2 regions of the Dactylosporangium sp. NPDC051541 genome follow, and region 1 is predicted to be linked to the other one. Evidence: riboswitches for the same ligand, from Rfam matches in the RefSeq annotation. Region 1 holds a riboswitch; the other holds the start of a gene.
The links. Region 1 has a riboswitch for S-adenosylmethionine ahead of thrC (threonine synthase). Riboswitches for the same ligand answer to the same signal wherever they lie in the genome.
Positions count from the first base shown of each region.

Region 1 (5,350 bases):
CCTGCTGGCGATGCCGGTGCCGCGCTCCCGCCTGCTCGCCGTCAAGCTGGCCGTGTCGCTGCTCTACAGCCTGGCCGCGATCCTCACCCTGGTGCTCACGGCGCTCATCGCGGGGACGCTGCGCTACGGCTGGTCGCCGCTGAGCGCCCCGATCGGCGGCGAGATCGCGGCCGGGACGAGCCTGGTGCGGCTGGCCGAGATCGTCGGCTACCTCTGCGTCACCCTGCTCGTCGTCGCGTCCCTGGCGTTCCTGCTGTCGGTGTCGACGGATGCCCCGCTCGGCGCGGTCGGCGGGGCGGTGCTCCTGCAGATCCTGTCCAACATCCTCGACCAGATCACCGCGCTCGGAAACTTGCGCACGGTCCTGCCGACGCACTACGCCGACGCCTGGCTGGGCCTGCTGTCCAGCCCGATGCAGACCGACGACCTGGTCAAGGGCGCGATCGCCTCGCTGGCCTACGCCACCGTGTTCTTCGCCCTCGGCTGGTGGCGGTTCCTGCGCAAGGACGTCGTCAGCTGATCTTCTTGGGGCGGTGCCCTACCGACCGGTAGGGTGCCCGCTCATGCGGATCTCCGCCTTAACCGGCGCCTGTGTCTTAGCCATCAGTCTGGCCGTGCTCGCGGCCGGGCTGTACTACGACCAAGCGCACGTCTACGAGTGGACCCGCTTCGCGGCGAGCTCGAACCTGACGAAGGGTCCGGTCGAGGCGCAGACGGCCAAGATCTTCACCCTCGTCGGCGCGATCGCCAGCGCATTCGGCGCCTCGGTGGCCGCCGGCGGTGCGCTGCTGGCCCGGCTCGGCGGCCGCACCGGCGTGTGGGTGCTCCGGCTCACGTCGGTCCTGCTGCTGGTGCTGATGCTGCTGGTCGCCGTCGTGCTCGTGGTCGGCTCGCTCACCGGCGAGGACCCGGTGGCCATCATCGAGACGCCCGGGTGGCTGCTCACCGCCGAGTGGGGCGCGCTGCTGCTGGCCGTGGTGGGGGCCGGGATATCGGTGGCCGATCTGTGGCGCTTCGTGCCGGCTCAGGAGGAGTAGCCGGGGACGGTCCGCATCGCCGGGCGGTCCGGGTGGGCGACCGGCGTCTCATGCGGTACCACCGCCGAATTTTGACGTTCGAACTGCGTCAGCGTCGGCCAGAGGGAGTGGCCCGGCTCGACCCGGGCGTTGATGGTCTGCAGGATCGTGGCCGCCATCCGGCCCAGCGCCGCCGTGTCCTGGTGGCCGTGGGTCCGCTGGCCGAGGTCGACCTGGGCGATCGCGTCCAAGCCGTAGGCCCGCCAGGCATCGATGAGCAGGCCCGTCTCCACGCCGTAGCCGGCCGCGAACGGCAGCGCCTCCAGCAGGGTCCGGCGCGCCGCGTACTCGCCGGCCAGGGGCTGCACGACCCCGGACAGCTCCGGGAAGTAGGCGTTGAGCAGCGGCCGGGCGGCCAGCTCGGTGACCCGCCCGCCACCGGCCGCGGAGACGTCGAGCAGGGGCCGGTCGTAGAACGCCTTGACCATCAGCGTCGCCGGATCGGCCAGCAGCGGCCCCAGCAGGCCCGTGACGAAGTGGGGGCGGAAGTCGGTCAGGTCGGCATCGACGTACACCAGGATGTCGCCCTTGGTGACCGCGAGGGCCTTCCACAGCACCTCGCCCTTGCCCGGCCGCGAGCCGGTGGCCGGGAGGATGTCGTCGCGGTGGTGCACGGTCGCGCCGGCGGCCGCGGCCACCTCGGCGGTGCGGTCGACGGAGCCGGAGTCGACGACGATCAGCTCGTCGACGAGGGGGCCCAGCGACCGTACCCCCGAAACGATCTCTCCTACTGTCGGCTCCTCGTCGAGGGCGGGCAGTACCACGCTGACCCGGGTGTCGCCCTTTGCTTCGAGCACCTCCTCGACCGGCCAGTCGGTCCAACGAGAGGTGCGCCGGGTGAACCAGTCCGCTGCCGCGTGGTGCATGAATGAAAACCTAGCGCTGCCCACCTCGTGAGATGACTCATACCCGGCCGGCGGTGGTGCCCCTTACACTGGGCGTCACGCGTCTTGGCGCGTCTTACAACTCAATACCTCATCCAGAGGGGCAGAGGGATACGGCCCGATGAAGCCCCGGCAACCCCTGCGGCAATGGCTCGATGACGAGGTCAGCCGCGGTAGGTGCCAAATCCGTCTCGCGCACACGCCCGTGCGCGCGGGAAAGATGAGAGGAAGGCCTCCGCCATGACCTCGACGCTCGGCGTCTTCACCGACTCACCCGCCCGCAACCTGGTCTGCCGCGGCTGTGGCGCGACGTTCCCGCTGGCCGCGCAGCACGCCTGTTACGAGTGTTTCGGCCCGCTCGAGGTCGGCTACGACGCCGAGGCGCTGGCCAAGGTGACCCGGGAGCAGATCGAGGCGGGACCCAAGAACATCTGGCGGTATGCGCCGCTGCTGCCGGTCGGCGTCGACCCGGCCACCCGCGTCACCCTCGACCCCGGCCTCACCCCGCTGGTGCGGGCCGACGGCCTGGGTAAGGAGCTCGGGTTCACCGCCCCGCTGTACGTCAAGGACGACTCGGCCAACCCGACGCACTCGTTCAAGGACCGGGTGGTCTCGGTCGCGCTGACCGCCGCGAAGGCGCTCGGCTTCACGCGGTACTCCTGCGCCTCCACCGGCAACCTGGCCAACTCCGTGGCCGCGCATGCCGCCCGGGCCGGCGTGCCGTCGACCGTGTTCATCCCGGCCGACCTCGAGCCCGGCAAGATCGTCATGACGGCCGTCTACGGCGGCGAGGTCGTCGCCATCGAAGGCTCCTACGACGAGGTCAACCGGCTGTGCTCGGAGCTCACCGAGACCGACGAGTTCGAGGACACGGCGTTCGTCAACGTCAACGTGCGGCCGTTCTACGCCGAGGGCTCCAAGACGCTCGGCTACGAGGTCGCCGAGCAGCTCGGCTGGCGCATCCCGGCCCAGGTCGTCATCCCGATGGCCAGCGGCGAACTGCTGACCAAGATTGACAAGGCGTTCGCCGAGCTGGTCGAGATCGGCCTGGTGCCGCCGTCGGAGTGGAAGGTCTTCGGGGCCCAGTCGGCCGGCTGCAACCCGATCGCCACCGCCCTGCACGAGGGCCGCGAGGACATCATCCCGGTCAAGCCCACCGGCATCGCGAAGTCGCTGAACATCGGCGACCCGGCGGCCGGCGTCTACGCCCTCGAATCGGTGCGGCGCAGCGGGGGCTGGATGGAGTACGTCGACGACGACGAGATCCGCGCCGGCATCCAGCTGCTCGCCCGGACCACCGGCGTCTACGCCGAGACGGCCGGCGGGGTGACCACGGCGGTGCTCAAGAAGCTCGTCGAGTCGGGTCGTTTGGACCCGAACGCCGAGACGGTCGTCTTCAACACCGGCGACGGGCTGAAGACCCTGGATGCGGTGGCCGACCGGGTGGGGCCGACGCACCGCGTGAAGCCGTCCCTGAAGTCCGCCCGCGAGGCCGGCCTGCTCGGCTGAGCCCGACCACGGCCGGATGATTTTTTGGTCTGGCACGATCACCGAGCGTTCATCTGCGGAGAGCGCTTCCAGGCCGGGACTAGGAACGCCGAGTCCCGGCCGGGGCGGTGATCGACACGCAGCGTGATCGATGGTGCGCGGATCGTCGGATCGAGGACTTGACGACCTGTTGCCCTAGGTTCAGGATGCTCGGTGCGGGAGGACGTGTCGCCGCGAGACCCCTGGGTCCGCGACCACAGCACCGGAGGTGCTGGCGAGCGTCCTCTCGACCAAATTCTGCTGTGTTTCGCGGTCGCTTCGCTCCCTCCCCGGCATAGGGCTCCGCCCACCCGCACCCCCGGCCACACGTGGTTGCGGTCGGCGTTGCTTGATCAGCCGGCGTAATTGGTTTGCTCTCGCTTCGGGGCGGCGCCACGCTGGCGGCATGTCTCCCACCACGCTCGAGATCGTCGAGGTGCGCGCCGACGACCCGGCGGCCGTCGACGCGGTGTACGACGTGCTCGTCGCGGCGCTCCGGGCGGACCGGCCCGAGCTGCCGCCGCTGTGCCGCTACCAGTACGAGCGGCAGTTCGAGGTCCCGGCCCCGGCCACCAAGCGGTCGTTCTACCTGGCGCGGCACGGCGACGAGCCCGTCGGTGTGGCCCAGCTCGACCTGCCGCACCTCGACAACCTCGACAAGGCCCACGTCGACCTCTACGTGCGCCCCGACGCGCGGCGGCAAGGGATCGGCCGCGCCCTCTACACCCACGCGCTCGTCCCGGCCCGCGCCGACGGTCGTACCAGCGTCCTCGGCTTCAGCCCCGAGGGTGACGGCCCCAACGGATTCGCCGCCGCCGCCGGCCTGCGCAACGGCCTGCTCGACGCCCGCCGCCGCCTCGACCTGGCCGACATCGACGACGCCGCCCTCGACCACATGTACGCCGAAGGCCTCGTCAAAGCGGCCGGCTACCGGCTGGTGCAGTGGAGCAACGAGCTGCCGGAGGAGTACGTCGAGGACCTCGCCGCGCTCGACAGCTCCTTCCTCGCCGAGACACCCATGGGCGAGCTCGACTACGAGCCGGAGCAGGTCGACGCGGCCCGGCTGCGGCAGCTGTACCGCGCGTTCGCCGCCTGGGGAGCCCGGCGCTACGAGTGCGGCCTGGTGCACGAGGCCACCGGCCAGCTCGTGGCGTGGACGGCGCTGCGGGTCGCGAAGACGGTCGACTGGCACTGCTGGCAGCTGATCACCCTGGTCCACCCGGCCCATCGCGGCCACCGCCTCGGCCTCGTCGCCAAGGTGGCCAACCTGCGCACGCTACGCGCGGCCGAGCCCGCCGTCACCGTGATCGACACCTTCAACGCGGCCGACAACTCCTACATGATCGCGATCAACGAGGCCATGGGCTTCCGCTTCCGCGACACCTGGGCCAACTGGCAGGGCCCCATGCCCGCCTGACACCCCAACACCGATCCGCTCGTCACCCGCCGCCCACCCCGCCCGTTCACCGCCGCTGTGCCGCTGTGCCGCTGTGCCGCTGTGCCGCTGTGCCGCTGTGCCGCTGTGCCGCTGTGTCGCTGTGTCGCTGTCGGGGCGGCCGGGCGGTCTGCGTGTTGCGGGCCGGGCGGTCAGTGTCGTGTGAGCCGGGCGGTCAGCGCCTTGCGGGTCGGGCGCTCGGCGGTGCGGCGCCGGTCCGGTCGGGCGCGGCGCTGGTCGCGTGGCGGGTTGCTCTCTCGCGGGAAGTCGTCAGACGGTCGGCGGGCCCGCTCCACGGTGGCAGGATGGCGCCATGGAGAACTCACACCCCATGTTCACCAGCCACGCCGACACGCTGGAGCGGGCGCTGACCGCGATCGCCGAGCGTGCGTACTGGTCCAACTATCCCGAGTCGCCCAGTCCCCGCG
Region 1 covers NZ_JBITDU010000001.1:319,339-324,688, forward strand. The annotation lists gene ACIA8L_RS01460 (ABC transporter permease) at 1-520, shown strand, start outside; gene ACIA8L_RS01465 (hypothetical protein) at 564-1,037, shown strand; gene ACIA8L_RS01470 (glucosyl-3-phosphoglycerate synthase) at 1,025-1,942, opposite strand; SAM riboswitch class I at 2,049-2,187, shown strand; gene thrC (threonine synthase) at 2,201-3,469, shown strand; gene ACIA8L_RS01480 (GNAT family N-acetyltransferase) at 3,717-4,904, shown strand; gene paaN (phenylacetic acid degradation protein PaaN) at 5,236-5,350, shown strand, end outside.

Region 2 (5,350 bases), 170 kb from region 1:
CGCGACTACGTGCTGCTCAGGGAGCGGGACGTGCACGCGGTCGCGGCCCGGCGGGTCGAGCCCGACTCGACGGGGCTCTACCTGTAATAGGGCGCGGCAAACGCCGGCGGCGGGGGAATCGGCGGGGCCAGCGGGACCGGCACGGGCACGACCGGGGTCGGCGGCGCCTCGAGGACGCGCACGACGCCGTCCGGGAAGGTGATGTGGTATCGCGAGCCGTCCCACACGGCGCGCGGCGACTGCGGGTCGCGGCCGACGAAGACCTGGCGGTATGCGTCGAGGGCGGTCAGCAGCTGCCGCTCCTCGGCCAGGGCCTCCATCCGGCGTTTCGGCTCCTTGTCCAGGCCGCGGTGCAGGCCGTCGCGCAGCAGCGCCAGCCGGGTCGCGTCGAACTGGAACGCCCGCATGGCCTTGGCCCCCGCGTCGCCGGCCACCCGCTTGGCCCAGCGGCGGGCCGAGAGCCGGCGGCCGAGCGTGCCGAGCGCGGCGACCTCCGGCGGGGAGAACCAGCCGGCCCGGGAGTACTCGCCCAGGACCCGCTCGGTCAGCTTGCCCTCGTTGGAGCGCAGCCAGAGCGCGAACCCGACCATGCACAGGAAGATCGGCATCATCACCGCGAAGTAGCCGTACAGCAGCACCCAGGCGCTGGTGGACGCGGTCACCGACATCAGGTTCCAGGAGCCGTGCAGCATCATCGCGACCAGCAGGCCGGCGAGGGGGGCCAGCCAGCGCACGGCCTTGGCCGAGGAGCGGGAGGCGACGCCGAGGCCGATGCCGGTCATCGAGGTGAACAGCGGGTGGGCGAAGCCGGTCATCAGGATCCGCACGATGAAGATGCCCACGAGGGCCGCGGCCCCGGTCACCGGCCCGGACTTGTCGGCCGTCTCGCCATAGCCCTTGAAGCCGAGGTACAGGATGTTCTCGACCATCGCGAACCCGGTCGCCGACAGTCCACAGTAGACGATGCCGTCGATGATGCCGGAGAACGCCCGGGGCCGCCGCCAGAACAGCAGGACCGGCCCGAGCGCCTTCATGCTCTCCTCGATCAGCGGCGCCACGAGCACCGCGACGATCGCGTCGGACAGGCCGGCCTTCTCGGCGAAGTAGGCGCCGGTGGTGTTGACGGCGAGCGCGACGCCGGTCGCGACGAACGCGCCCCAGCCGAAGACGAACACGAGGTACTTCACGGGCTCCGGCTCGTAGCGGTCGAGCCACAGGAAACAGGAGACCAGCACCGGCACCGGGATGATCGCCGAGGACATCCCGATGATCAGTGAGGTCCAGCCGCCGCTGAACCCGAGGAACGCGAGCACGGCCACGCCGCAGGCCGCGATGAAGCTCATGACAGCGATGAGCGTCAGGAGCCGGCGGCGGTCGGAGCGGCGCGAGGGCGGGGCGGCGGCCAGCGCGAGGGCGGCCGTCGGGTACTCCTGCTGGCCGGTCCTGGGCTCGCTCGCCTCGGTCACGTTGGGCACCGCGGCCATCGGCGGGCCCATCGGCGGCAGCCCGGCCGCCGCCGGCCGCGACCACTCGGAGCCGGGCGGCGGGGAGGTCGGCCCGGCCGACGGCGACGCGAAGACCGGTCCGGGTGGGGCGGACGCGGGCGTTCCAGGCGGCGCGGACGCGGGCACGGGCGGCGCGGAGGCCGGGTAAGGCGGCGCGGAGGCCGGGTAAGGCGGCGCGGAGGCCGGCGGTGGCGTCGGCGAGCCCCACGCCGGCGGAGGCGAACCCCAGGCCGGCGGAGGTTGCGGGGTCCCGCCGGGGCCAGCCGGGGGAGGCTCGCTCGGAGCGGCCCAAGGGGTCGCGCCCGACGTGGGGACGGCGGGCGGCCCGGACGCAGGCTCAGGCGAGGACGGCGTCCCACTCGGCGGGAGTTCGCTCATGGGGCAACTTTATCTGCGCTACCGTCGGCGTAGGTCATGAGTGCCAGCGCACAGCCCCGGCTTGCTGGCCGGCAACCCTCGCGTTCGCGGCGGGGTGCCCCGGGTGATGACCCGGCCCGGCGCGCGGTGTGCCGGGCAAGCGCGAGCACAAGAGGAGTGTCTCCGTGTCGGCCTATGACGCTGCCCAGATTCTGACGCCCGGCGAGGTCAAGCTCACCGACGGCCGGTCCGTCGAGTTCGCCAACCTCGACATCGCCGCCACCGCACCCTGTCTGCGGGTCGTCGCGGACGCCGTGGCCGACCTGCTGCCGTTCTACGGCAGCGTCCACCGCGGTGCCGGGGCGCTGTCGGAACGCTGCACCCGGGAGTACGAGCAGGCCCGCGAGACCGTCGCCGACGTTCTCGGCCACGGCCCGGGCGACACCGTGATCTTCACCCGCAACACCACTGACGCGTTCAACCTGCTCGCCCGGGCCGTCCCGGCGGGCACCACGGTCGTCACGTTCGACACCGAGCACCACGCCAACCTGCTGCCCTGGCGCAACCCGGTCCGGCTGGAGGCCCCGCGCTCACCCGCGGCGGCCGTCGAGATTCTCCGGGCGGCTCTGCGCGGCCTCGAGGGCAACGTACTGGTCAGCGTCACCGCGGCCAGCAACGTCACCGGCGAGGTCTGGCCGATCGAGCGCCTGGCGGCGGTGGCGCACGAGTTCGGCGCCCGGATCGCCGTCGACGCCGCGCAGCTGGCCCCGCACGCGCCGAAGCGGCTGGCCGGGCTGGGGGCGGATTACATCGCGTTCTCGGGGCACAAGCTGTACGCGCCGTTCGGGGCCGGCGTGCTGGCCGGCCGGGCCGACTGGCTGGACGCGGCCGAGCCGTACCTGGCCGGTGGGGGCGCCAGCGCCCACGTCGCCGACGACGGCACCACCCGCTGGGCGACCGGGCCGGCCCGGCACGAGGCCGGCACCCCGAACCTTCTCGGTGCGGTCGCCCTCGCCACCGCCCTGCGGGCCCTGCACGACCGCGACCTCGCCACCGCCGAGCAGGCCCTGCTCCAGCGGCTCCGCGCCGGCCTGGCCGCGCTCCCCCACGTCACGGAGCTGCGCCTGTTCCCGGCCGACGCCGAGCGGGTCGGCATCGTGTCGTTCACGGTGGCCGGCCGCGACCCGGGTGAGGTGGCGGTGACGCTGGGCCGCGACCACGGCATCGGCGTCCGGACCGGCCTGTTCTGTGCGCACCCGCTGACTCGTCGCCTGCTAAATGACGATAAGTCCGATAAGTCGGGCCAAGCAGTGCCCGACTTATCGTCAGGACAAGCCATCAGAGCAAGCTTCGGCATCGGTACTACAGCCGAGCACATCGACCGCCTACTCGCCGCACTCCAATAGATCGCCCAGCGTCTCGACGCGTTCCAGCACGACGGACGGGGTCAGGTCGGTGGCAGTGAGCTCGCCGGCCTCGACCTCCTCCCAGGTGAGCGGCGCGCTCACCGTCGGCACCGAGCCGGCCCGCAATGAATACGGCGCCACGGTCGTCTTGAACGCGTTGTTCTGGCTCCAGTCGATGAACACCTTGCCTGGCCGCAACTGTTTCGCCATCTTCGAAACGATCAACCCGGGATGGGCCCGGGCCAGTTCGTCGGCGATGGCTTTGGCATAGGCGCTGATCTCGTCCGCGGATTCGTCGCCCGGAAGCGGTACCACCAATTGCATGCCCTTTTTCCCGGACGTTTTCGCACAGCCGGAGAGGCCGTCCGCGGCCAGGCGTTCGCGCAGGAGCAGGGCCACCGCATAGCACTCCGGAAGACCCGCGGGCGGGCCCGGATCCAGATCGACCACCATTTGGTCCGGGTCCAGGGCGCGGCCTTCGGCGTCCACCCGCCACTGGGGCGTGTGCAGCTCCAATGCCGCCAGGTTGGCCAGCCACACCATGGTGGCGAGCTCCTCGGCCACGATGAAGTCGATTTTCTCACGGTTCTTCGAGGAGCCGGGGACCGGGAGCCGGACCGTGCGGACCCAGTCCGGAGTGGCGGCCGGCGCGTTCTTCTCGAAGAAGCTGTTGCCCTCGACGCCGTTCGGATAGCGGGTGCGGGTCAGGGGGCGGTCGCGGAGGTACGGCAGCAGCGTCGGCGCGATTCTCGTGTAATAGTCGAGGACCTCGCCCTTGGTGAAACCGGCCTGCGGATAGAGGACCTTGTCGAGATTGGAGATGTCGAGGCGGCGGCCGGCCACCTCGACGTGCAGGCGATCAGGCATCGTGCACCTCCCCCGCGGTCAGGTCCGGGCGAATGCGCAGGAATCGCGGGAAACGCAGCCGGCCGTCGCGGGTCCGGTGCCCGAATTTGACTTCCACCACGAGATGCGGCGTGACCCACACGGCTCCTCGTGCGTCTTCTCGCGGTACCGATGAGCCAAATGGATTGTGTCTTGTCGACAATGGCTCGAGCGCCGACAGAAGCGAACGCTCGGCCGCCCCGGAAATGCCGCCGCCGACCCGGCCCCGATAGGCGAGCCCGCCCGCCGCCGGCACGCCGACCAGCAGCGCCCCGAGCGCCCGCTTGCCCGGCCGCCAGCCGCCGACCACGAACTCGGCGCTCTCCTCCAGCTTGACCTTGATCCAGTCGGAAGTGCGGACACCTTGGTGGTACAGCGAGTCGGCGCGCTTCGCCACCACGCCCTCGAGCTTGTTCTCGACGCTCGCGGCCACCGTCGCCGGACCGTCGTCGAAGGCCGGCGGCACCATCGCGCGCGGCCCCAGCGGGAGGCGCTCCAGGCGCTCGCGGCGGCGGAGGTACGGCCGCGCGACGAGGTCCTCCCCCTCGGCCCGCAGCGCGTCGAAAACCAGGTAGGTGACGGGGACGGTCGCCGCCAGCCGGGCCGCCCGGAGCGGCTCGCGCACGTGCATCCGCTCGGCGAGGACCTGGAACGACGGCTGCCCGGCCTCATCCATGGCCACGACCTCCCCGTCGAGCACCGAGTCGGCCAGCCCCTGCCCGACGCCCGCGAGCTCCGGATAGGCGGCCGTCACCTCGGCCCCACTGCGGGCGAAAAGCCTGGTCACACCATCTTTGACGACCGCGATCGCGCGGATGCCGTCCCATTTGAACTCGTATACCCACCCGGCTCCGGAGGGCAGCACGCCGGGTGATGCGAGCATCGGTACCGGCGGCGTCACCACGGGTAACACGATAGTTCGCTCTCGAGTTCCTCGCGCCCAGGTCAAAACGATGCGAAGCTGAATACGCTGCGGCTTCTTTGTGGAGAGGATCTCTGATGCGCGCGATCTGGAAGGGCGCGGTCTCCTTCGGCTTGGTCTCGATCGCCGTCCGGCTCTACTCGGCGACCGAGGAGAAGGACATCCGCTTCCACCAGGTGCACCGCGACGACGGCGGCCGCATCAAGTACAAGCGCGTCTGCTCCGTCGACGGCGAAGAGGTCGCCTACGACGACATCGCCAAGGGCTACGACCTC
Region 2 covers NZ_JBITDU010000001.1:493,045-498,394, reverse strand. The annotation lists gene ACIA8L_RS02270 (GroES family chaperonin) at 1-87, shown strand, start outside; gene ACIA8L_RS02265 (PrsW family intramembrane metalloprotease) at 78-1,484, opposite strand; gene ACIA8L_RS02260 (hypothetical protein) at 1,468-1,653, shown strand; SAM riboswitch class IV at 1,916-2,031, shown strand; gene ACIA8L_RS02255 (aminotransferase class V-fold PLP-dependent enzyme) at 2,072-3,268, shown strand; gene ligD (non-homologous end-joining DNA ligase) at 3,248-4,135, opposite strand; gene ligD (non-homologous end-joining DNA ligase) at 4,128-5,036, opposite strand; gene ACIA8L_RS02240 (Ku protein) at 5,153-5,350, shown strand, end outside.
Region 2: it holds a riboswitch for S-adenosylmethionine, as region 1 does, so the genes downstream of both, ACIA8L_RS02255 (aminotransferase class V-fold PLP-dependent enzyme) here and thrC (threonine synthase) in region 1, are expected to answer to the same signal.